4 regions of the Oceanimonas doudoroffii genome follow, and region 2 is predicted to be linked to each of the others. Evidence: predicted binding sites of a transcription regulator. Region 2 holds the regulator's gene; each other region holds the start of a gene.
What was found. Region 2 encodes LexA, which represses DNA repair genes until DNA is damaged. Its sites were predicted from a motif close to ANCTGTNTNNNNANACAGNT; they were not measured.
Positions count from the first base shown of each region.

Region 1 (5,198 bases), on a different contig from region 2:
CGTTAAGCTCATAGCCCTTCATCATCACCGCCAGCACGGCATTGGGCGCCACTTCGTCGCTTTCCACCATGCTCATGGCCTGGTGCTTGTTGGGGTCAAAGGGCTGGCCCTTGGGGTCGATGGGCTCGACACCGAATTTTTCCACCACGTTCAGCAACGACTTCAGGGTCAGCTCCACGCCTTCGTGCACTGCCTTAAAGGCATCGCTTTCCTCACTGGTGTGCTCGATGGCCCGCTCCAGGCTGTCGATTACCGGCAGCAGCTCACCCGCAAACTTTTCCAGGGCAAATTTTTGTGCCTTTTCCACGTCCTGCGCGGCGCGGCGGCGAATATTTTCCATCTCGGCCACGGCACGCAGGGCGTTGTCCCGCTCTTCCTTGGCACTGCTTTCGGCGGCGGCCAGTTTCTGTTCCAGTTCGGCGACATAAGCCGCATCGGGCTGGACGGCATCCTGCGCTTGCTCGACCTGCTCAGCCTCGGCGGCCGGCTGTTGCTCCTGCTCGAGTTCTGCGGCCTGCTCCGTATCCACCTGATTCTGCTTGCTGCTCATGTTGTCTCCCGTCAGTATCAATGAACTTTGCTGGCTATATGGGGACGCGGATTGTCATTTCAAGGGCGAAAGCACAGAGACTTGTATTCCCCCTGGTAGCACTTGGGCAACACTCTGATTAGAATGGCGATTATTCAACAACGTCGAGCAATGTGGACCGCTTCGCCGGACAGTGATTTATGGAAACCGACTTCAATACCATCGCCCTTATCGGCAAACCGGATCATCAGGGCGCCAACCAGACCCTGGTGGCGCTGTACCGCTACCTGGCGGGGCTGGGTCTGAATGTGGTGATCGAGCGCCGGGTGGGTGAACAACTGGGCCTGGCCGACGCCGAGTTGCTGGAAATGGTGGAGCTGGGCGAGCGCGCCGATTTGGCCATCGTGGTGGGCGGTGACGGCAACATGCTGGGCTCGGCCCGCGTGCTGTCCCGCTTTGATGTGGCGGTAGTGGGTGTTAACCGGGGCAACCTCGGCTTTCTGACCGATATCTCCCCCGACAGCTTTGAGCAGCCACTGGAACGGCTGCTGGCCGGTGATTACCAGACCGAACACCGCTTTCTGCTGGAAGCCCAGGTGCACCGCCACGGGCAGCTCAAGGCCAGCAATACCGCCATGAACGAAGCGGTACTGCACCCGGGCAAAATCGCCCACATGATTGAGTTTGAGGTATATATCAACGGCCATTTCATGTATAGCCAGCGCGCCGACGGCATGATAGTGGCCACCCCTACCGGCTCCACCGCCTATTCCCTCTCCGCAGGCGGCCCCATTCTCACCCCCAACCTCAACGCCATTACCCTGGTGCCCATGTTCCCCCATACCCTGAGCTGCCGGCCCATCGTGATCGACGCCGACGCCCAGATAAAAATGGTGCTCTCCCCCGCCAACAAGAGCGAACACATGCTGGTGAGCTGTGACGGCCATGTGTCGTTGGCGGTGCAACCCGGTGATGAAATTCACATCAACAAGAGCCCACACCGGTTGAAGCTGCTGCACCCGCGGGGCCACAGTTATTTTGAAGTACTGCGCAGCAAACTGGGCTGGGGCAGCAAGCTGTTCTGATCCCGTGAGGGGTGAGGAGTGAGGGGTGAGAAGTAAATTACGGATTCGCCTCACACCTTACCCCTCACCACCCCCTCCCCTTGCACTGTATAAAACAACAGTATACTGTATTCCCATACAGCATCTATTTTGTTGCGGGGAATCACCATGTTGCTTCAGCTCACCATCAGCAATTTCGCCATCGTTTCCTTTCTCGAGCTGGATCTGCGTAAAGGCATGACCAGCATTACCGGCGAAACCGGCGCCGGCAAATCCATCGCCATCGACGCCCTGGCCCTTGCCCTGGGCGAGCGCGCCGATGCCGACTCGGTGCGCCCTGGTGCCGACAAGGCCGACATCAGTGCCCGCTTTCGCATCGACAAACTGCCCCGAGTCAAGGCCTGGCTGTGCGAGCAGGAGCTGGACGAGCAGGATGAGTGCATACTGCGCCGCACCCTGAGCCGGGAAGGCCGCTCCCGCGGTTATATCAACGGCACCCCGGTGCCGCTGTCGCAACTCAAGGCCCTGGGCGGCCTGTTGGTCAATATTCACGGCCAGCATGCCCATCAGGAGCTGCAAAAACCCGATCATCAGCGCGCCCTGCTCGACGCCTATGCCGGTCACCACCAGCTGCTGGCCGGTGTCAGCGCCGGTTATCAGCATTGGCGGCAGCTCAACAACGAGCGCAAACAGCTGCAAGCCGAACAGGAAAAATGGCAGGCGGAGCGCCAGTTGCTGGAATATCAGGTGGCGGAGCTCGACGAGCTCGCCCTGGCCGAAGACGAATTCCCCGAGCTGGAAGCCGAGCACAAACGGTTGTCAAACGGTGCCGAGCTGCTCACTGACTGCCAGCTGGCCCTTAATGTGCTGGGCGACAACGACGAAAGCAATGCCCTGCAGTTGGTGCGCCAGGGACTGAAAACCCTGAGCGAGCTGGTTGCCATGGACTCGCGCCTGGGCCCGGTATTGGAAATGGTGGAAGGCAGCCTCATTCAGCTGGAAGAAGGTCACAGCGAGCTCGGCCGTTACCTGGATCGGCTGGAACTGGATCCGGAGCGCTTGCATGAGGTGGAAAGTCGTATGAGCAAGGTGATGGAGCTGTCGCGCAAGCACCATGTGCCCGCCGCCGAGCTGTTCCTGTTCCACCAGCAGCTCAAGGCCCGACTGGCCGACATGGATCACGGCAGCAGCCGGCTGGAAGGACTCGATGAAGAAGTGGAGCAGGCCCGGGAAAACTTTGTACAGGCTGCCGAGCGACTGAGCCAGAGCCGCCAGCGATACGCCGACGCCCTTAACAAGCAGATCACCCATAGCCTGCACCAGCTCAGCATGGAAAAGGGTCGTTTTGAAATACAGGTGCACGCCGATGCCAGCGCCGGGTTCTCTCCCCTGGGCATCGACCGGGTCGAGTTTTTGGTAAGCACCAATCCGGGCCAGCCCATGAGCCCGCTGGCCCGAGTGGCGTCGGGCGGCGAGCTGTCACGTATCAGCCTGGCGATTCAGGTGATTACCGCCCAGAAGGTGGAAACCCCGACGCTGATTTTTGACGAGGTGGACGTGGGCGTGAGTGGCCCCACCGCCGCTGTGGTTGGCAAGCTGCTGCGGAAACTGGGCGAGTCAACCCAGGTGCTGGTGATCACTCACCTGCCCCAGGTGGCGGGCAATGGCCATCAGCATTTCTTTGTGAGCAAGAGCAGCAATACCGATAATACCGAAACCCGCATGCAGGAGCTGGACGAACCACTCCGCCTGCAGGAACTGGCCCGACTGCTGGGTGGCAACCGCATTACCGACAATACCCTGGCTAATGCCCGGGAACTGCTGGTGTGTGAGTGAAATGGGGAGACGGAAGATGTGGAAACGAGAAGACATAACACGTCCCACATCTTATCTACAATCTCTACACCAGCCGGCGGGCGGCACCCACCACGATGTCGATCACTTTTTGCTCGGTGTTTTGCATTGTGCTTTCGTCGGGAATTTCCTGCTGAGTACGGTTGACGATCACCCCCGCCACACAACCGGCCTTCAGGCCCTGACTGGCACACATGGTGAACAGGGTCGCCGACTCCATTTCGTAGTTCAGCACGCCCATCGACTGCCATTCCTTCATGCTGCCCTGAAATCGGCGCAACATGCGGGCCGAATGGGTGTCGTAGCGCTCCTGCCCCGGATAAAAGGTGTCGGACGACGCGGTAATGCCCACATGGGGCGCCACGCCCAGCTCCCGTGCCGCATCCACCAGGGCACAGGTACAGTCAAAATTGGCCACGGCCGGAAACTCCAGGGGGGCAAAATGGCCGCTGGCGCCGTCGAGGCGCACCGCTGCCGTGGTCACAATAATGTCACCCACCGCCACCTCGGGCTGTATGGCCCCCGTGGTGCCCACCCGCAAGAAGGTACGTACTCCCAGCTGAGCCAGCTCTTCCACCGCAATGGAAGTGGAGGGTCCGCCAATGCCGGTGGAACACACCACCACCGGCTTGCCATCCAGCTCTCCCAGCCAGGAGGTAAACTCCCGCTGGCTGGCGAGGTGCACCGGATTTTCCAGCTGACGGGCAATGCGCTCTACCCGTTCCGGTGCACCGGGCAGAATGGCCAGTGCGGCGCCACGCAAATCCTCATCGGTCACACCCAGATGAAAAACATGTTTGGTCATCACGAAGTTCCTCAAGCGAGTACAATAGCCTCGAATAGTAAGCCAGCCCGGGGAAAATCACCATGTTAACCCGCGGAACCAATTCAAGCGGCACCGGTCAGTCTTTTACATCCCATTGCAGTGCCGCTATGATGCCGGCAGGATTCACAGGACAACACCGCCTATGCAACTCAAAAGCTTGATATTACCCCTTTTTCTCGCCCTGCCCCTGACCGGTTGTAACCTGGTCTACAAGGTCGACATTCCCCAGGGCAACTACCTGGAAGAAAAACAGGTGGCACAGCTTCGCCAGGGCATGACCAAGGAGCAGGTGCGCTTCCTGCTGGGAAATCCCATGAGCCTGGATGGCTTTAATCACGACCGCTGGGTCTATCTCTATTATTTCAAACCGGGTCGGGGTGAGCTGGAACAAAAACGTCTGGTGCTGGATTTCGTCAATGATGGTCTGGTGACCATGGGCGGCGACTTCACCTCACCCGAAGCCTTTGAACAGGGTCTGTAATGCCATTATCCCAATAAAAACGGAGCCCGCGGGCTCCGTTTTTATTTGCGGGTACGCTTGGGATCCGGCCGGCCGCCGGTGACCTTGTCGGCCCGGCCTTCTTCCTTGGCCTGCTCGGCCCGGCGCCGGCGTATGTCTTTCGGATCCGCCAGCAGCGGCCGATAGATTTCAATGCGGTCACCGTCGTGTACCGACTGGCCCAGCTTGATCTGCCGGCTGAATATGCCCACCGCGTTCTGCTCGAGATCGATATCGGGAAACTGCTGCAGAATACCGGACTGCTCGATGATCTCCCGCACCGTAGCCTCGGGAGACACACGCAGGCTCAGCACCGTCTGCCGCTCCGGCAGGGCGTATACCACTTCAACCTGAATAAGATGCATTGCCGTATACCTCCCGCGCCCGCTCACTGAAGGCATGCACCATGGCATTGGTCAGCTCCTT
Region 1 covers NZ_NBIM01000001.1:1,310,624-1,315,821, forward strand. The annotation lists gene grpE (nucleotide exchange factor GrpE) at 1-550, opposite strand, end outside; gene nadK (NAD(+) kinase) at 730-1,614, shown strand; gene recN (DNA repair protein RecN) at 1,762-3,429, shown strand; gene udp (uridine phosphorylase) at 3,494-4,252, opposite strand; gene B6S08_RS06110 (outer membrane protein assembly factor BamE) at 4,416-4,754, shown strand; gene B6S08_RS06115 (RnfH family protein) at 4,796-5,137, opposite strand; gene B6S08_RS06120 (SRPBCC family protein) at 5,118-5,198, opposite strand, start outside.
Region 1: the regulator LexA is predicted to act here: its motif matches at 1,698-1,717, upstream of recN (DNA repair protein RecN).

Region 2 (5,198 bases):
TCCAGAAACTCCAGTTGTTCATGCGCGGCAGCGCCATGTCGGGCGCCCCTATCATCATGGGAATCATCCAGTTGGCCAGGCCCACAAAGGCGGGCATGACGGCGCCGAACACCATGATAAGTCCGTGCATGGTGGTCATCTGGTTAAAGAAGTTGGGCTCCACCAGTTGCAGCCCGGGCTGAAACAGCTCGGCCCGAATCACCATGGCCATGGCGCCCCCCAGCAGGAACATGGTCAGGCTGAACAGCAGGTAGAGGCTGCCGATGTCCTTGTGGTTGGTGGTAAACAGCCAGCGGCCCAGTCCCCGGGCGGGGCCGTGATGATGCTCCTCTCCCACCAGGTGAATGTCCGCGGTTTCAGTGCGATCCATCTGCGCCATCACTGCCCCCTATTGTCCCTGTCTGGCCTGATGAATGTCCTTGGGCTGTACCAGATCCCCGGTGTCGTTGCCCCAGGCATTGCGTTCATAGGTGATCACCGCCGCCAGCTCCTTGAGCGCCAGCTGCTTGTCAAAGCTCTGCATGGCGGTGCCCGCCTTGCCGTACAGCACTATGTTGATATGGCCGGCCCTGTCATTGAGCACCATGTCGCTGCCTGTAAGGGCTGGAAAGGCACCGGGAATGCCTTCGCCATTGGCCTGGTGACAGGCGGCGCAGGCTTTCTGGTAAACCTGCTCGCCCAGGGTCATCAGCTCCTCCCGGCTCATGTTCATGGCCAGCAGTTCCTGCTCGGCGGCCCTGGCCTCGGCCTGTTCGGCCCTGACCTGAGCCAGCCAGCCATCAAATTCCTCGGGTGAGCGGGCATCCACAACGATGGGCATAAAGCCGTGATCCTTGCCACACAGCTCGGCGCACTGACCCCGGTACAGGCCGGGCTCGTTAATGCGGGTCCAGGCCTCGTTGATAAAGCCGGGCACGGCGTCCTTTTTCACCGCAAAGGCCGGCACCCACCAGGAGTGAATGACGTCGTCGGAGGTGATCAGGAAACGCACCTTGCGATCCGTGGGCAGCACCAGGGGATAATCCACCTCCAGCAGGTAGTTGTCTCCCTTGGTCACCGTGCCAGCAATCTGCTGGGGCATGGTGGCCAGCAGGCTGAAAAATTCGACGTCTTCGTCGAAGTAGCGGTAATGCCACTTCCACTGAGAGCCGGTGACCTGCACGGTGAGATCGGGTTCGGACGCGTCTTCCATCGCCACCAGGGTTTTGGTGGCGGGAATGGCCATGGCCACCAGAATGAGAAAGGGAATAATGGTCCAGAGGATCTCGACCTTGGTGCTTTCGTGAAACTGGGCGGCCTTGGCCCCTTTTGACTTGCGATGGTGAATAATGGCCCAGAACATGACCCCGAACACCACCAAGCCGATAACGGCACAGATAATGAGGATGGTCATGTGCAGGCCGTAAACCTGCTGGCTGATTTCGGTGACCCCTTCGGTCATGTTAAGACGGGTCTGCGCCCGCGTAGGCAGGCAGACCAGCAAGGACAATAGCAACAGCAGAATCGGCTTCACGCGCACCCCCAATCGTTTCATCCTGTCACCCGGAGTACTCAAGTCTGGAATGAATGTGTGCCGAACGACTACATCCCTTAGGCTCGGCTGACTCTAAGTAAAGCAGCACTCAAGGAAATGTAAAATATAAAGATTTTAGGACTGAGGATGGGGGAATAGGGGCTGTAACGGGCCTGAGTGAAGAAAGGACCGGCAGGCAGGGGCCTGCCGGTTGAAACGACGACGTTAGAAATCACCGTTGCGGATCACGCCCACGGCCAGGCCTTCAATGGTGAGCTCCTGGCTGCGCAGATCCACTTCAATGGGCGAGAGCTCTTCGTTTTCCGGGATCAGGCTGACCTTGCTGCCCGTGCGCTGAAAGCGCTTGACGGTCACTTCGTCGTCGAGCCGGGCCACCACCACCTGGCCGTTGCGAACCTCCTGGGTTTTGTGCACCGCCAACAGGTCGCCGTCCATGATGCCGATGTTCTTCATGCTCATGCCCTGCACCCGCAACAGAAAGTCGGCAGAGGGGTGGAACAAGCCGGGATCAAGCCGGTAATGGCTCTCGATGTGCTGTTGCGCCAATATGGGTTCACCGGCGGCCACCCGGCCCACCAGCGGCAGGCCCTGTTCTTCTTCCGCCTCTTCCCCGGCCAGGCGAATGCCCCGGGAAGTGCCGGGCATGATTTCAATCACGCCCTTCTTGGCCAGCGCCTTGAGGTGCTCTTCCGCCGCATTGGCGGACTTGAACCCCAGCACCTTGGCAATTTCCACCCGGGTGGGCGGCATGCCGGTTTGCTGAATGTGTTCCTTGATAATGTCCAGCACCTGCGACTGGCGGGGAGTAAGGGCCTTCATGATGAAACCTGTCTGTTTATACAGTTAACTGTCAGTATATCCAGTAATGAGTCCAGAGCAAGCCCCAAAGCCTTCCACTTACCACAGCGCCAGCACCAGGCCGGCGAACACCGCCATGCCGGCGTAGTTGTTGTTGAGAAAGGCGCGAAAGCAGGGCATGCGCTCCCGATCGCGAATCAAACGCTGCTGATACACAAACAGGCCGGCGGCCGCCAGCAGGCCCCAGTAAAAGGGGGCGGCCAGTTCAAACGCTCGGCCCGCCGCCACCAGCAGCAACAGGGTAGCCAGTTGCAGCAGGCCCACAATCAGCTTGTCACGCCGGCCAAACAGAATGGCGGTGGACTTGACGCCGATTCTGAGGTCGTCGTCCCGATCCACCATGGCATACATGGTGTCGTAGGCCACGGTCCAGGTCAGGTTAGCGGCAAACAGCAACCAGAGGCCGGCGGGCAGGCTGTTGCTCTGGGCGGCAAAGGCCATGGGAATGGCCCAGGAAAACGCGATGCCGAGAAACAGCTGAGGCAGGTTGGTAAAGCGCTTCATAAAGGGATAGAGCGCCGCCCAGAACAGACCCGCAAAGGCCAGGCCAATGGTAAAGGCATTGGTGGTCAGCACCAGCACAAAGGAAATGCCCACCAGCAGGGCAAAAAAGCCCAGCGCCTGGCGCTCGGTGAGTTCACCGGCGGGCAGCGGCCGGGCCTGGGTGCGCTTGACATGACCGTCGATATGGCGGTCGGCGTAGTCGTTGATCACACAGCCGGCGGAGCGCATGGAAAACACCCCGGCCACGAACACCAGCAGCAGCCAGGGTGACGGTAACCCGTCGGCGGCAATCCACAGTGCCCACAGGGTGGGCCACAGCAGCAGCAGGGTGCCAATGGGCTTGTCGAGCCGGGCCAGGGCCATGTAGGCGCGCCAGCGCGGTCGGGAAGGAGAAGTCAGGGTGGTCATGAGGTCGTGTCCTGCATTGTGTCCTGATAGAGAGCCGAAGCCGGCAAAAAGAGTTCGGTCACCAGCACTCGGGCGGCGCCGGTGCTGAGGGTGGAGCGGCGCGCCCAGGGCGCAGGGGCAAAGCCGGCGTTCAGCCCGGTACGCTCGGCCAGTCGCCGATATTCAGTAGCATTCAGGCGCGCGAACTCAAAGGGCGTGCGCTCCAGATCCGGCGCCTCGAACATCAGCTCACCCAGCGCCCGGGAGCCCAGCCCGGCCAGCGCCGGCAGCGCCCGTTGCGTGGCGGAAGAATAGAGCGAGCTGGCATAGACCCAGGGCCGGCCGTCACAGCACAGCAATACCTCTCGACAAAAGGCCTGGTCACAGCCGAGCAGTTCCGCCTGGGTCGGTGTGAGCGACCGCAGGCTGGCATCGCTCAACAGCTGCACCTCAAACTGCCGGCAGTGCCGGCGCAATAGCCGGGTCAGTGAGCCGGTGTCATGCAGCCAGGCATTCAGCACCGGCGCAGCCGGCGTTTCGCTTCCCCAGCGCCAGAGGTGATCGGCGCTGGGGGCCGTGTTTTGTTCATCAAACAACAAAGACATACAATTGCTTTCTGGTCCTGCTCCGGTCACAGCCCGGCCTCACCGGGCACCCGCCGATTGACTTGGCCGGCAAATATTTAAACAATGCCCGCTCGCTTACTCGTCGGAGACTCATATGTTTCGGTTTGTTGCCCTCTGCCTGCTGCTGGTCAGCGCAGGCCCGCTCAGCGCCCAGGATGAACCGGCGGCGCCTGCCGGGCCCATATACTACACCATGACACCGGACATTATTACCAACTACCAGAACTCAGGACAAAACCTGGGCTATGTGCGAGTGGCGGTGGATCTGATGCTGGAACGACCGGATCAGCTGACGGTGGTGGAAGAGAATATGCCGCTGCTGCGGGACGCGCTGAATGATCTGCTGGCCCAGAAAAGCCGGCAGGAAATCCGCTCCCTGCCGGCCCGCACCGAACTGGCCGATCAGGGCCGGGAGCGGCTCAACGAACTGCTGCTCGAGGAAACCGGCCAGACCCCGGTGCGCCGTCTGCTGTTTACGACCTTTCTTTACCAGTAGTGCGGCGGTTGTCGAGCCAGGCCTGAAGCAGGCCGATCAGGGCGCCGCCCAGGTGGGCCATATTGGCCACCGGCGTGCCCAGCAGATCGGCAAAGCCCAGCACCAGCCACACCACCATGAAGACCGCCATGCCGTCGGGCAGGCCGATGCCCCGGGCCGGGTTGAGTCGGCCGCTGAACCAGACGTAGGCCAGCAGCGCATACACCACCCCCGACAGCCCCCCGAAACGCGGCCCGCTGGCCCAGAACTGCAGCAGGTTGGGCAGCACCGCCGCCACCAGCAGCAGCACCAGCAGCTTGCCGCTGCCCAGCCGTCGCTCCACCATGCCGCCCAGATACCACCACCAGAACAGGTTGAACACCAGGTGCATCAGGGAGAAATGCATCAGCGCCGGAGTAAAGGCGCGCCAGAATTCCACCCCCAGCAGCCATTCTGCCCGGGGCGGGAAAGACAGCACGCCGAACATGGGCAGCCCCAGCCAGCTCAGGCCATAAACCAGCAGGCAGGCCAGCAGCACCAGCAGGTTGACCGGACCGGTCTGGCGCAGCAGATCGCTGATCCAGCCGGCTTGCCGGGGACCATCGGCAAAGCGGGCATGACTGTCTCCCCGCTTCCAGGACGCCTCCTGATAGCGGGGGTGAAAGGGTTCGGCGAGAAAGCGTTTTACTTCCCGGTGGGCCTGCTCATAACGAGACTCGTCCACCAGCCAGATATGCACATTACCGTCGTCGTCCTGGGTGAGCTCACAGTGCAGGCCGAGCTCACTCAGGTAGTCCACAAAGGCCTGGGCCCG
Region 2 covers NZ_NBIM01000003.1:29,546-34,743, forward strand. The annotation lists gene ctaD (cytochrome c oxidase subunit I) at 1-370, opposite strand, end outside; gene coxB (cytochrome c oxidase subunit II) at 389-1,534, opposite strand; gene lexA (transcriptional repressor LexA) at 1,739-2,353, opposite strand; gene ubiA (4-hydroxybenzoate octaprenyltransferase) at 2,432-3,304, opposite strand; gene B6S08_RS11065 (chorismate--pyruvate lyase family protein) at 3,301-3,888, opposite strand; gene B6S08_RS11070 (flagellar basal body-associated FliL family protein) at 4,004-4,405, shown strand; gene glpG (rhomboid family intramembrane serine protease GlpG) at 4,383-5,198, opposite strand, start outside.

Region 3 (5,198 bases), on a different contig from region 2:
GTGTCCACCAGATCGTCGACGATCAGAAAGCCTTCGCCATCACCATTCACCTGCTTCAGCACCTGCAGATCGTCCCGCTGCTGATTGTGATCGTAGCTGGAGATGCACAGGGTATCCACGTGGCGAATACCCAGCTCGCGAGCCAGGATGGCAGCCGGGACCAGGCCGCCGCGGCTGACGGCAATAATGCCTTTCCACTGGCTGGCTGGCAGCTGACGGGCGGCCAGTTTGCGGGCTTCGCGCTGAAATAAGTCCCAGGTGACGACGAATTTGTTGGACATAGAAAGAACCTTTGGGTGTTGGCTTTAAAACAGAACGGCCACCCCAGCCCCGCCATAACGGAACCTAGGGCAAACAATGGGCGCATTATAGAGATCACGCCCATTCTTGACCAGCTAAACAGCTTTTTCATGGCCGTTGTAATCACTTTTTCCTTGGCAACCCTGCCGCTAAAAGCGTAGCGCAAAGCGCCACCTCCTTAATACGAAAGTGGACAGAGTAACCCCCTGCTTCCGGCCTCGACCCGGGTAGCTCAGCCGAACGGAAGAAGATGGATTCCCATCGTCGGGACAGGGTAAGCTGGCGCCATCATACCGACCGACACCGTTACCGGAGACGACATGACTGCCATTCGTTCCCTGTCCCCTTCCTCACTGTGGGGCTTTTTCGACACCATCTGCAGCATTCCCCACCCGTCCGGCCACGAAGCCGCACTTGGCCGCTGGATCATCGACTGGGCTCAGGCTCAGGGCCTGGCGGTGCGTCGGGACGACACCGGCAACCTGATCATCAAAAAACCCGCCAGCCCCGGCATGGAGAACCGCAAGGGCGTGGTGCTGCAGGCCCACCTCGACATGGTGCCCCAGGCCAATGCCGATACCGACCACGACTTTACTCGGGATCCCATTCGCCCGCGCATCGACGGCGACTGGGTGTATGCCACCGGCACCACCCTGGGGGCCGATAACGGCATTGGCATGGCCGCCTGCCTGGCGGTGCTGGCCGACCCTCACCTGGCCCATGGCCCGCTGGAAGTACTGCTCACGGTCGACGAGGAAAGCGGCATGACCGGCGCCTTTGGCCTGCAACCCGGCTGGCTCGAAGGGGAAATTCTGCTCAACACCGACTCCGAGCAGGACGGCGATGTCTATATGGGCTGTGCCGGGGGCGTGGACGCCAACATCACCCTGCCCTATCAGGCCGAACCGGTGCCCGCCGGCTATCGCGCCGTTCGCCTGTCCATCACCGGGCTGCGCGGCGGTCATTCCGGCATCAATATTCACCAGGGCCGTGCCAGTGCCACCAAACTGTTGGCGGAACTGCTGCACGCCTTTACTCAGGAGTGCCGCGCCCGGCTGTCGACCCTTGAGGGCGGCACCCTGCGCAACGCCATCGCCCGGGAAGCCACGGCCCTGCTGCTGGTGCCCGAGGCCGAGCAGGCAGCGCTGCAGGCCCTGCTGGCCCGCTACCAGCAGCAATATGCCGCCGAGTTTGCCGGGGTGGATGATTTTATTCGTCTTGAGCTGAATGATGCCGAGCCCCCCGCCAGAGTGATGACCGAAGCCATGCAGCAAAAGCTGGTGCGGGCCCTGCTGGCCTGCCCCCATGGAGTGATGGCCATGAGCCGTACCATGGCGGAGGTGCCCCAGGCCTCCACCAACCTGGGGGTGATTGCCACTCGCGAGGATCATGTGCATGTACAGTGCCTGATCCGCTCCCTCGACAATGCCGGCCGGGACAGGGTGGCGACCATGACGGCGGCGGTCTTTGAACTGGCCGGGGCCGAAGTGCGTTTCGACGGTGCCTACCCGGGCTGGCAGCCCAATCCCGACTCTCCCATCATGAAGCTGGTGCTCGACACCCACGAGAAGGTGTTCGGTGCCCTGCCGGCGGTCAAGGTGATCCATGCCGGACTGGAATGCGGCCTGTTCAAGAGCGCCTACCCTCACTGGGACATGGTGTCTTTCGGCCCCACCATTCAGGGCGCCCACTCGCCCGACGAGCGGGTCAGCATTGACGCCGTGTCCCGCTTCTGGCAATTGCTGGTGCAAGTACTGGCACAGATTCCCGACCGCGACAACTGACGTCAACCCGGGCTGTCGGGGCCGTGTTCACGGCCTCGGTTTTGGCGTATTATTCGACACGATTGATTGCTTTCGGAGGCGACATGAAATCCAAGGCCCTGTTACTGATGCTGGCACTGGTCACCACCCCGGTCCTGGCCGACAACATTCTCAGCCGGGCGCTCGACTTCGGTCGCGAGCTGCTCGACGAAACCCGCAAGCTGGCCCCCGGCATTCAGCAGGATCACAGTGCTGCACCGGCTCAACAGGCCAGTGCCCACCCCAACGACGGCCGCGATCTGCCGGCGCTGGAGCCCGGTCACGGCTCCACGGCCAGCACCACGGTATCCGGTCCGGCCACCGTGGTGGCGCCGCCGTCCCCGCCCGCAACCACCACGCCCCAAAACAATCAGGGCTGGTTTGTGGAAGAGGATCATCTGAAGTAACTCGGGACTTTTAATCCCAGTCAAAGCCCAACTGAGCGCCGCTATCTTCCCCGGCCAGCTCGACACTGACTCCCACCAGCCGCACGCCGCGGCCCTCGGCCCGCCCCCAGGCCTGCTCGCACAACTTCAGCGCCGAGTCCAGCTCGGGCACCGTGGTGCGCCGGGACAGCGTGGTCTGTTCGAAATCCTCGAACTTGAGCTTGATGCACAGGCCGCAAATGGCCCGCTCACCCAGCCGGCGCCGCAGCTCGGGCCAGAGCCGGGTCAATACTTCCCGGCCTTCCTCGGCGGCATAAATGTCGGCGGCCAGGGTGGTTTCCACCCCCACCGACTTGCGTATTCGGTCCACCTGCACCGGCCGTTCGTCGATTCCCTGTGCCCGCTGCCACAGCAGCCGGCCAAACTTGCCAAAACGGCGCGTCAGGGTCTCTTCGCCCGCGGCCACCGCCTGAGCGCAGGTCTCCAGCCCCATGGCCGCGAGCTTTTCCGCCGTTTTTCGGCCCACACCGGGAATCTTGCCGAGGGCCAGACTGCTGACGTAATTCGCCACCGCCGCCGGCGGCAGTACAAACAGACCATCGGGCTTGTTTTCTTCAGAGGCGATTTTGGCCAGAAACTTGTTCGGCGCCACCCCCGCCGAGGCGGTGAGCTGCAATTCGTCACGAATGGCCCGGCGAATGTCTTCCGCTATCAGGGTGGCGCTGCCGTTAAACTGTGGGCTGCCGGTGACATCCAGATAGGCTTCATCGAGGGAAAGGGGCTCCACCAGCTCGGTGTAGCGCCAAAAGATGGCGCGGATCTGCTGCGAAACCTGCTTGTATTCGGCCATGTTGCCGGAGATCAGCAACAGATCGGGGCACAACCGCAGTGCCTGATGGCTGGGCATGGCCGAGCGCACGCCATAGGCCCGGGCCGGATAGTTGCAGGTGGCAATCACCCCGCGCCGGCTGGCACTGCCACCGATGGCCAGGGGAATGTCCCGCCATTCGGGATGCGCACGCATCTCCACCGCGGCAAAGAAACAGTCCATGTCCACATGAATGATTTTACGCATTGACGAACTGGATAAACAGACAGTAGTTAAATACTAACCTGAGCTCGGTGCGGCGAAAAGCGCCAATTGGGCGTACTGAAGGGGAAAATCAGGGGGAAAGTCGGCGCCGGCGACATTCTGGCCGCCAGCGCCGTAAAGATCAGATAATGCGGTTTTCTTCCAGCATTTTGCGGCGGGCTTCTTCCTTGGCCATTTTCTTCTTGCGGTTATCACACGGATCCGGGCAATCGCAGGCCTTCTCCACGCCGATACCGCCCAGGCCGCCACAGGAGCCGGAGATGGTCTTGCGCTGAATGATATAGCCGATGGCCATGGCGGCAATCACCAGGGCAAAGACTCCGAAGGTAACCAGAAAATACAGCATATCAACCTCTTAGATACTTCTTAAAGGCGCTGGACATATCCACCCTGAAACCGTCGTCCGTTTTGGTAAGCAGATAAACCGCCAGTCCCTGCTCCTCGGCAAAGGACAGCGCCCTGTCTGTTCCCATCACCGTCAGCGCCGTGGCCAGACCGTCCGCCATCATACAGGATGGATGGATCACTGTCACCGACGCCAGCCGGTGGGTGATCGGCTTGCCTGTGGTCGGATCCATGGTGTGAGACAAGCGCTTGCCGTCCAGCTCATAGTAGTTGCGATAATCCCCCGAGGTGGCCACGCTGGTGTTGGCCAGGGCCACTACCTGCTGCACCATGCCCTCACCCTGGCCGGGTTTTTCCACCGCAATGCGCCAGTCCTGACCATGGGCGTTCAGGCCGCTGGTTCTCACCTCACCGCCGATTTCCACCAAATGGTGGTTCAGCCCCTGCTCGGAGAGGTATTCCGACACCACATCCACGCCAAAGCCCTTGGCGATGGACGATAAATCCACATACAGCTCAGGCAATGACTTTTGCAGGTAGTCGCCGTCGGCGGCGGTCAGCACACTCAGGTGGTCGAGGCCGGTTCGTGCCCTGACCTCGGCCAGTTGCACATCACTGGGAATTTGCGTGGGCCTGGCATCGGGACCAAAGCCCCACAGGTTAACCAGCGGACCCACGGTCACGTCCAGGGCGTCGTCGGTCAGCCGACCCAGTTGCAGCGCCGCGGTCACCACCTTTGCGGTATCACTCGACACCGCAAAGGGCGTGTCGCTTCGATGTTGATTAAACCGGCTCAGCTCGGAAGCTTTTCGGTAGGTCGACATCTGATCGTTGACCAGCTCCAGCCGGCGGTCGATCTCCGCCTGCAGCGCCGTTGCCCGGTCATCCTCGGCGCCCACTACCTTGATCGAGTAGTAGGTGCCCATGGTGTTGCCGGTCAGGTGCAACTGCGGGGCGGCGTCGTTCGCCGGCTGGCAGGCCGCCAATAAAAAGGCCAGCCCCAATGGGGCCAGCCAGTTGATTACGCGAGTCAGCATCAGTGATTAACCACCAAAGTCATCCAGCAGGATGTTCTCGTCCTCAACGCCCAGGTTCTTGAGCATGTTGATAACGGCGGCGTTCATCACGGGCGGTCCACACATGTAGTATTCGCAGTCTTCCGGCGCTTCGTGATCGCGCAGGTAGTTTTCGAACAGTACGTTGTGAATGAAGCCGGTGTAGCCGTCCCAGTTGTCATCGGGCTGGGGATCGCTTAGTGCTACATGCCACTGG
Region 3 covers NZ_NBIM01000007.1:32,087-37,284, forward strand. The annotation lists gene gpt (xanthine phosphoribosyltransferase) at 1-281, opposite strand, end outside; gene B6S08_RS15255 (aminoacyl-histidine dipeptidase) at 621-2,084, shown strand; gene B6S08_RS15260 (hypothetical protein) at 2,168-2,509, shown strand; gene dinB (DNA polymerase IV) at 2,520-3,563, opposite strand; gene nqrM ((Na+)-NQR maturation NqrM) at 3,703-3,927, opposite strand; gene B6S08_RS15275 (FAD:protein FMN transferase) at 3,929-4,963, opposite strand; gene nqrF (NADH:ubiquinone reductase (Na(+)-transporting) subunit F) at 4,970-5,198, opposite strand, start outside.
Region 3: the regulator LexA is predicted to act here: its motif matches at 3,569-3,588, upstream of dinB (DNA polymerase IV).

Region 4 (5,198 bases), on a different contig from region 2:
CCAGCAGCCAGTAACTGGCCAGGGCTAACCAGGCGCACAGGCTCATCACCAGGGTCATGGGCAGCGCCGACACCGCATGGCTGGCATTAACCGCAAAGGTGGCCACGGCGCCCAGACCAAAGCGGGTGGTGCCGGCCAGCGCCGAGGCGGTGCCGGCAGCCTCGGGAAAATGGCTGAGCAGGCCGGCCATGGAATTGGCCCCTACCAGGCTGATTTGGGCGATCAGCACCATCACCGCCGGCACCAGTGCCCACAGTCCGCCAAACCCGGTGAAACCACAAAACAGCAGTACCACGGCGGCCAGTGCCGCCGTGGTCAGCCCCGCCTTGAGCAGGCGATCACTGCCAAGCCGGGGCACCAGCCGGCTGTTGCCAAAAGTCAGCACCATCATCAGCACGATATTCATGGCAAACAACAGGCCGTAGTGTTCGGCGGGCACGTCGTAAAGTTCGATATACACCAGTGGCGAGCCCGAAATGAAGGCAAACATGGCAGCGGTGGTCATGGCGCCGCAGCCGATATAGCCCAACGCCGCCCGGTGGCGCAGTACCCGGCCGTAATTCTGTAGCACCGGCCACAACCGGAATGGCTGGCGATGTTCGGGTTTGAGGGTTTCGGGAATGCGCAGGGCCAGTGCCACCGACACCAGGGCACCAATGATGGCCAGCAACACAAAAATGCTGTGCCAGTGCCCCACCAGCAGCAGATAACCACCGACGATGGGGGCGACCAGGGGCGCCAGGGTCATCACCAGGATCACCATGGACATGATGCGGGCGAACATGTCCCGTTCAAACATGTCCCGCAACAGGGCGTTGAGCACTACGGAGCCGGCGGCGCCGCCGATGGCCTGCAGCAGGCGAAAGGCCATCAGGGTTTCAATGCTGTTGGCAAAGGCACAGCCAATACTTGCCAGGGTAAAGAGGCCAAGCCCGCCCAGCATGACCGGCTTGCGTCCGACCGAGTCGGCCAGGGGTCCATAGAGCAGTTGACCGAGGGCAAAGCCCGCCAGAAACACGCTGATGGTCAACTGGGCCTGGGATACGGGTACGTCCAGATCCCGCGCGATGGCAGGCAGGCTGGGCAGATACATGTCGATGGCCAGGGGGGTGAGGCCGGCCAGGCTTGCCAGCAGAAGCAACAGGGAAAACGGCAATGCCATAACGCCATCCAAAAGTTACAAAAGAAACATCAGGCCATGATAGCACCGCCGCCAAGGCCAGTCTCAGGGTTGGTAGGGATAAATGTGCAGCCTGGGAATAAGTGGCTCCCCACCGATGCGCGCGGCGCGCCGCTTTCGGGTTTTCGCCGGCGGGTAGTCGGTGAGGTGGGAAATGGCGGGAACTTCATCCTGACACAATATCAGTGGGAGGTGCGCCTTGAACTGCTGCTGGCGGGGGGACAATGGCTGGCTCCAGCGCACATTGACCATGGGGTGGGTTTTCACCGGCCGGCGCAGGCGCAGCTCTACCCCGGCCGGCAGCCGTTTGACGTCGTAGATTTCCCGGTCGATGCAGGTTTGCCAGGTAGTGGCATCCACCAGCGGGGGAGGGCTTTGCCGGCTTTGCATCAGCTGCGCCACCAGTTTGGTCTTGTCGACTTTCTGAATGATCTGTTTGTTGGCCCAGGTAAATCCGAGCCTGGACGCGGTATAAGGCAGCAGGGTGAGCTGGCGGTAGACCTGCAGGGTGATAAGACCGGGAAAGGTGTCGTGCACCAGCGTAAATTTTTTGTCTTTGTCGTCCAGTTGCTGCACCAGGGCACGAAAGGCTTGCTTGAGCCGGTTGATGTCGTCGATCAGCGGAGCGATGGCAGCACGGCTGTCGGCCGGTAACAGCACAAAACCGGGCAGGCGATAACTGGCCTTGGCGGAGCAATCGGGCTTGATATGCCAACGGCTGAAACCGATGAGGCTGGCTTTCAACGCCTCTTCACCGGTTAACCGGTGTTCAATGGTAATGTGTTCGAGAGGATCGTGCTCCTTGCCCTGAGCGACCTCGGGCAATTGGTAACAGGTTGCCTGAGTATCGGCATGGGTGCGAAGTTGCTGAGCCAGTTCGCTTATAGCGGTTTCCAGCAGGGAGAGGGTATGACGAAGTTTGGCGGCCAGGGTAAACATAATAATCTATTATGCCAACATACAATAATGACTTAATCATAATCTCGATTGGGGAATGTGCAACACCCAAGAAGGGGTCTTCAGGGAAATGAATCGAAATTTAACATAAGTTGATGGTCTGCGTAGATTGAATACAAAAAAAGCCAGGTACAAAATCCGTGTACCTGGCTCAGGGGAATGGCTCATTAACTGAGCCGTGCGCTAGTAGAGACCGCCCGAGGCCGGGCGCCCTCTGTGTAAATTTTAGACTTTAATCGACCTCTCGCCAGCCCATGTGGCTAAAAACACCTACTTACGAGCGGCTTGCAATTGAAGGAAGAGCTGATTACTGTGTTTATATACAGATAAAAGGAGTCCGCCATGGCCGTAGAAGTGCAATATCGCGTAGTACGTAACGGAATCGAGAAAATGACCTTTACCAACAAAAAAGAGGCCGATGCCTACGATCGCCTGCTGGAGCTGGCTGAGCATATTGAAACCGTGCTGGAGCAGGGGCCGGTGAACCTTGAAGAAACGGATAGAGAAGCGTTGGCATTGTTTCTGGCCCAGCACCAAGCCGAGCTGACCGGCCCGAAAAAAAAGCCCGCCAGAAAGGCGGACAAGGCTGAAAAAGCCGGCGATGACGCGATCAAGGCCGTCGCCTGATATCTAACAGGCCGTTCACGGCACCTTGTTTTATCACTCGGCACCCGCCCGTAAATCAATAATTTCAGCTGTATAAGGTTCGGTACAGACCCGGCTGCTCCAGCAGCTCGTGGTGAGTGCCGGACTGGCTGATCTTACCATCCTCAAACACGATGACCCTGTCGGCCTGGCGTACCGAGCTCAACCGGTGCGCCACTATCAGGGTGGTGCGATCCTTGAGGAAGCCCGACAGCGCCTGGTGCAGGCGCTGCTCGGTATCGGTATCCAGTGCCGAGGTAGCCTCGTCGAGAATGACGATGGCCGGATCCTTCAGGATCATTCTTGCCACCGCCAGGCGCTGTTGCTGGCCTCCCGAGAGCCGAACGCCCCGTCGGCCAATTTCGGTATCCAGGCCGTTATCCATGGCCGCAATTACGTCATCCAGCTGTGCCACCCTGAGAGCCTGCCAGATGGCTGCGTCGTCGTGATCATCTCCCAGGTTCAGGTTGGCGCGCACGGTATCGTTGAACAATACCGGTTGTTGCAGCACCGTGGCCACGTGTTCCCGTATGGTGGCAAAGCCGATATCGGTGCTGCTGGCACCGCCAAAGCGAATGTCGCCGCTGTTGGCGGGGTAGAGGCCCAGCAGCAACTGAATAAAGGTGGACTTGCCGCCACCGCTGGCCCCCACCAGGGCGACTTTTTCGCCGGCGCCGATGCTGAGACTGATGTCGTCCAGCACGCGGCGTTCGCCATCGTAGGAGAAGCTCAGGTTGCGCACCTCCACCGGCAGGGTAGTGCTACCGAGGAAGGGGTTGATGCCACCGGCCGGAGCGGGAGCCTCTCCCAGGGCCAGCATGGCATTGATGCGCCGGCGGGCGGCATCGGCGGCATAGAAGGAATACTGCATGTTGAGCAGCTCCTGTACCGGCCCCATCATGAACCAGAGGTAGCTGAACACCGCGAAAATCTGACCCACGGTCAGGTCTGTGTACAGCACCATGATCATGCCCACGGCGCGAAACAGCTCCACTCCCGATAAAAACAACAGAAAGCTGGCCTTGCCGGCGGCCTCGCTCTTCCAATGATACTCAATGGCGGTATCGCGCACGCCCCTGGCCTTGTCGATGACCCGCAACAGGTAGTGACGTTCACGATTGGCGGCACGAATTTCCTGAATGCCGTCCAGGGTTTCCACCAGCGCCTGCTGAAACAGCTCAAAGGCCTTGTTTTCATCGCGCTTGAGGTGCTTTACCTTGGAACCCAGCCGGCTGGAAAAGAACACCACCACCGGATTGAGCAACAGAATAAACAGGCCCAGCTGCCAGTTCAGCAGCAACAGCACCACGGCGGTGCCCAGCACGCTCAACAGGCTTATCAGCAGCCGGCTCAGGGTTTCCCCGAGAAACTTGTCGAGGGTTTCAACGTCGGTGATGTAGTGGGAGCTGACGCTGCCGGCACCCACCGACTCAAAGGCGCGCATGGGGGTGCGCATCAACTGACGGGTAAGGCGGCGGCGGATCTGAAAGGTGATGTGTTTGGCCACATGGGCAAATTGCCGGCCCTGCAATATGTTGAACACCAGGGCCAGCGCGCGCAGCAACAGGGTAACCAGCAGCACCGCCAGAATATAGCCCACGCCGGTCTGCCAGGCCGTGGGTAACAGCGGGTCGAGCCAGGCGATCAGGGTCCCCGGCTGCTCAAGCAACACCTCGTCCACCAGCAGGGGCATCAGCAGCGGCACCGGTACCGCCAGCAGGGTGCCGACAATGGCCAGCAGGTGGGCATTGATCAACAACCGCTTGTGGCGGCGCATCATGCCGGTGATCACCGGCCAGTGCAAACCCTGCTCGTTCGCTTTATTTTTATTCATTCACCACCATCATTGGTTTTCATTTTCCCAAAGGGCAGGTAATTTAGGCCAAAATCACCAACCCTCTGACACCATGAGTGAAAAAAACGCATTTTATCAAAGCCTGACCGCTCAGGCACTGGCGCTGTGCGAAGGCGAACCCAATCGCATTGCCAAACTGGCGAACCTGTCTGCCCTGCTGAACCTGTCCCTGGACGACATCAACTGGGTGGGCTTTTATCTGCGTGAACAGGACGAGCTGGTGTTGGGTCCGTTCCAGGGCAAGCCCGCCTGTGTCCGTATTCCCATGGGCCGAGGCGTGTGTGGTACCGCCGCCGCCAATGGCGAGGTGCAGCGGGTAGCCGATGTGCACGCCTTTGCCGGCCACATCGCCTGTGACGCCGCCAGCAATTCCGAAATTGTGCTGCCGCTGGGCGAGGGTGACAAGGTCTGGGGCGTGCTTGATATCGACAGCCCCAGCCATGGCAGGTTTGACACCGAGGATGAAGCCGGTCTTTCGGCCCTGGTGCGTGCCGTTCTGCCGCTGCTGTAACAAAGCCGGGGGTCGCTTTTGTCGGTGCGGCCCTTATAATGTGAAGGTTT
Region 4 covers NZ_NBIM01000001.1:626,696-631,893, forward strand. The annotation lists gene B6S08_RS02845 (Bcr/CflA family multidrug efflux MFS transporter) at 1-1,162, opposite strand, end outside; gene B6S08_RS02850 (DNA replication terminus site-binding protein) at 1,226-2,119, opposite strand; gene B6S08_RS02855 (YebG family protein) at 2,480-2,764, shown strand; gene B6S08_RS02860 (ABC transporter ATP-binding protein) at 2,829-4,616, opposite strand; gene B6S08_RS02865 (GAF domain-containing protein) at 4,690-5,148, shown strand.
Region 4: the regulator LexA is predicted to act here: its motif matches at 2,446-2,465, upstream of B6S08_RS02855 (YebG family protein).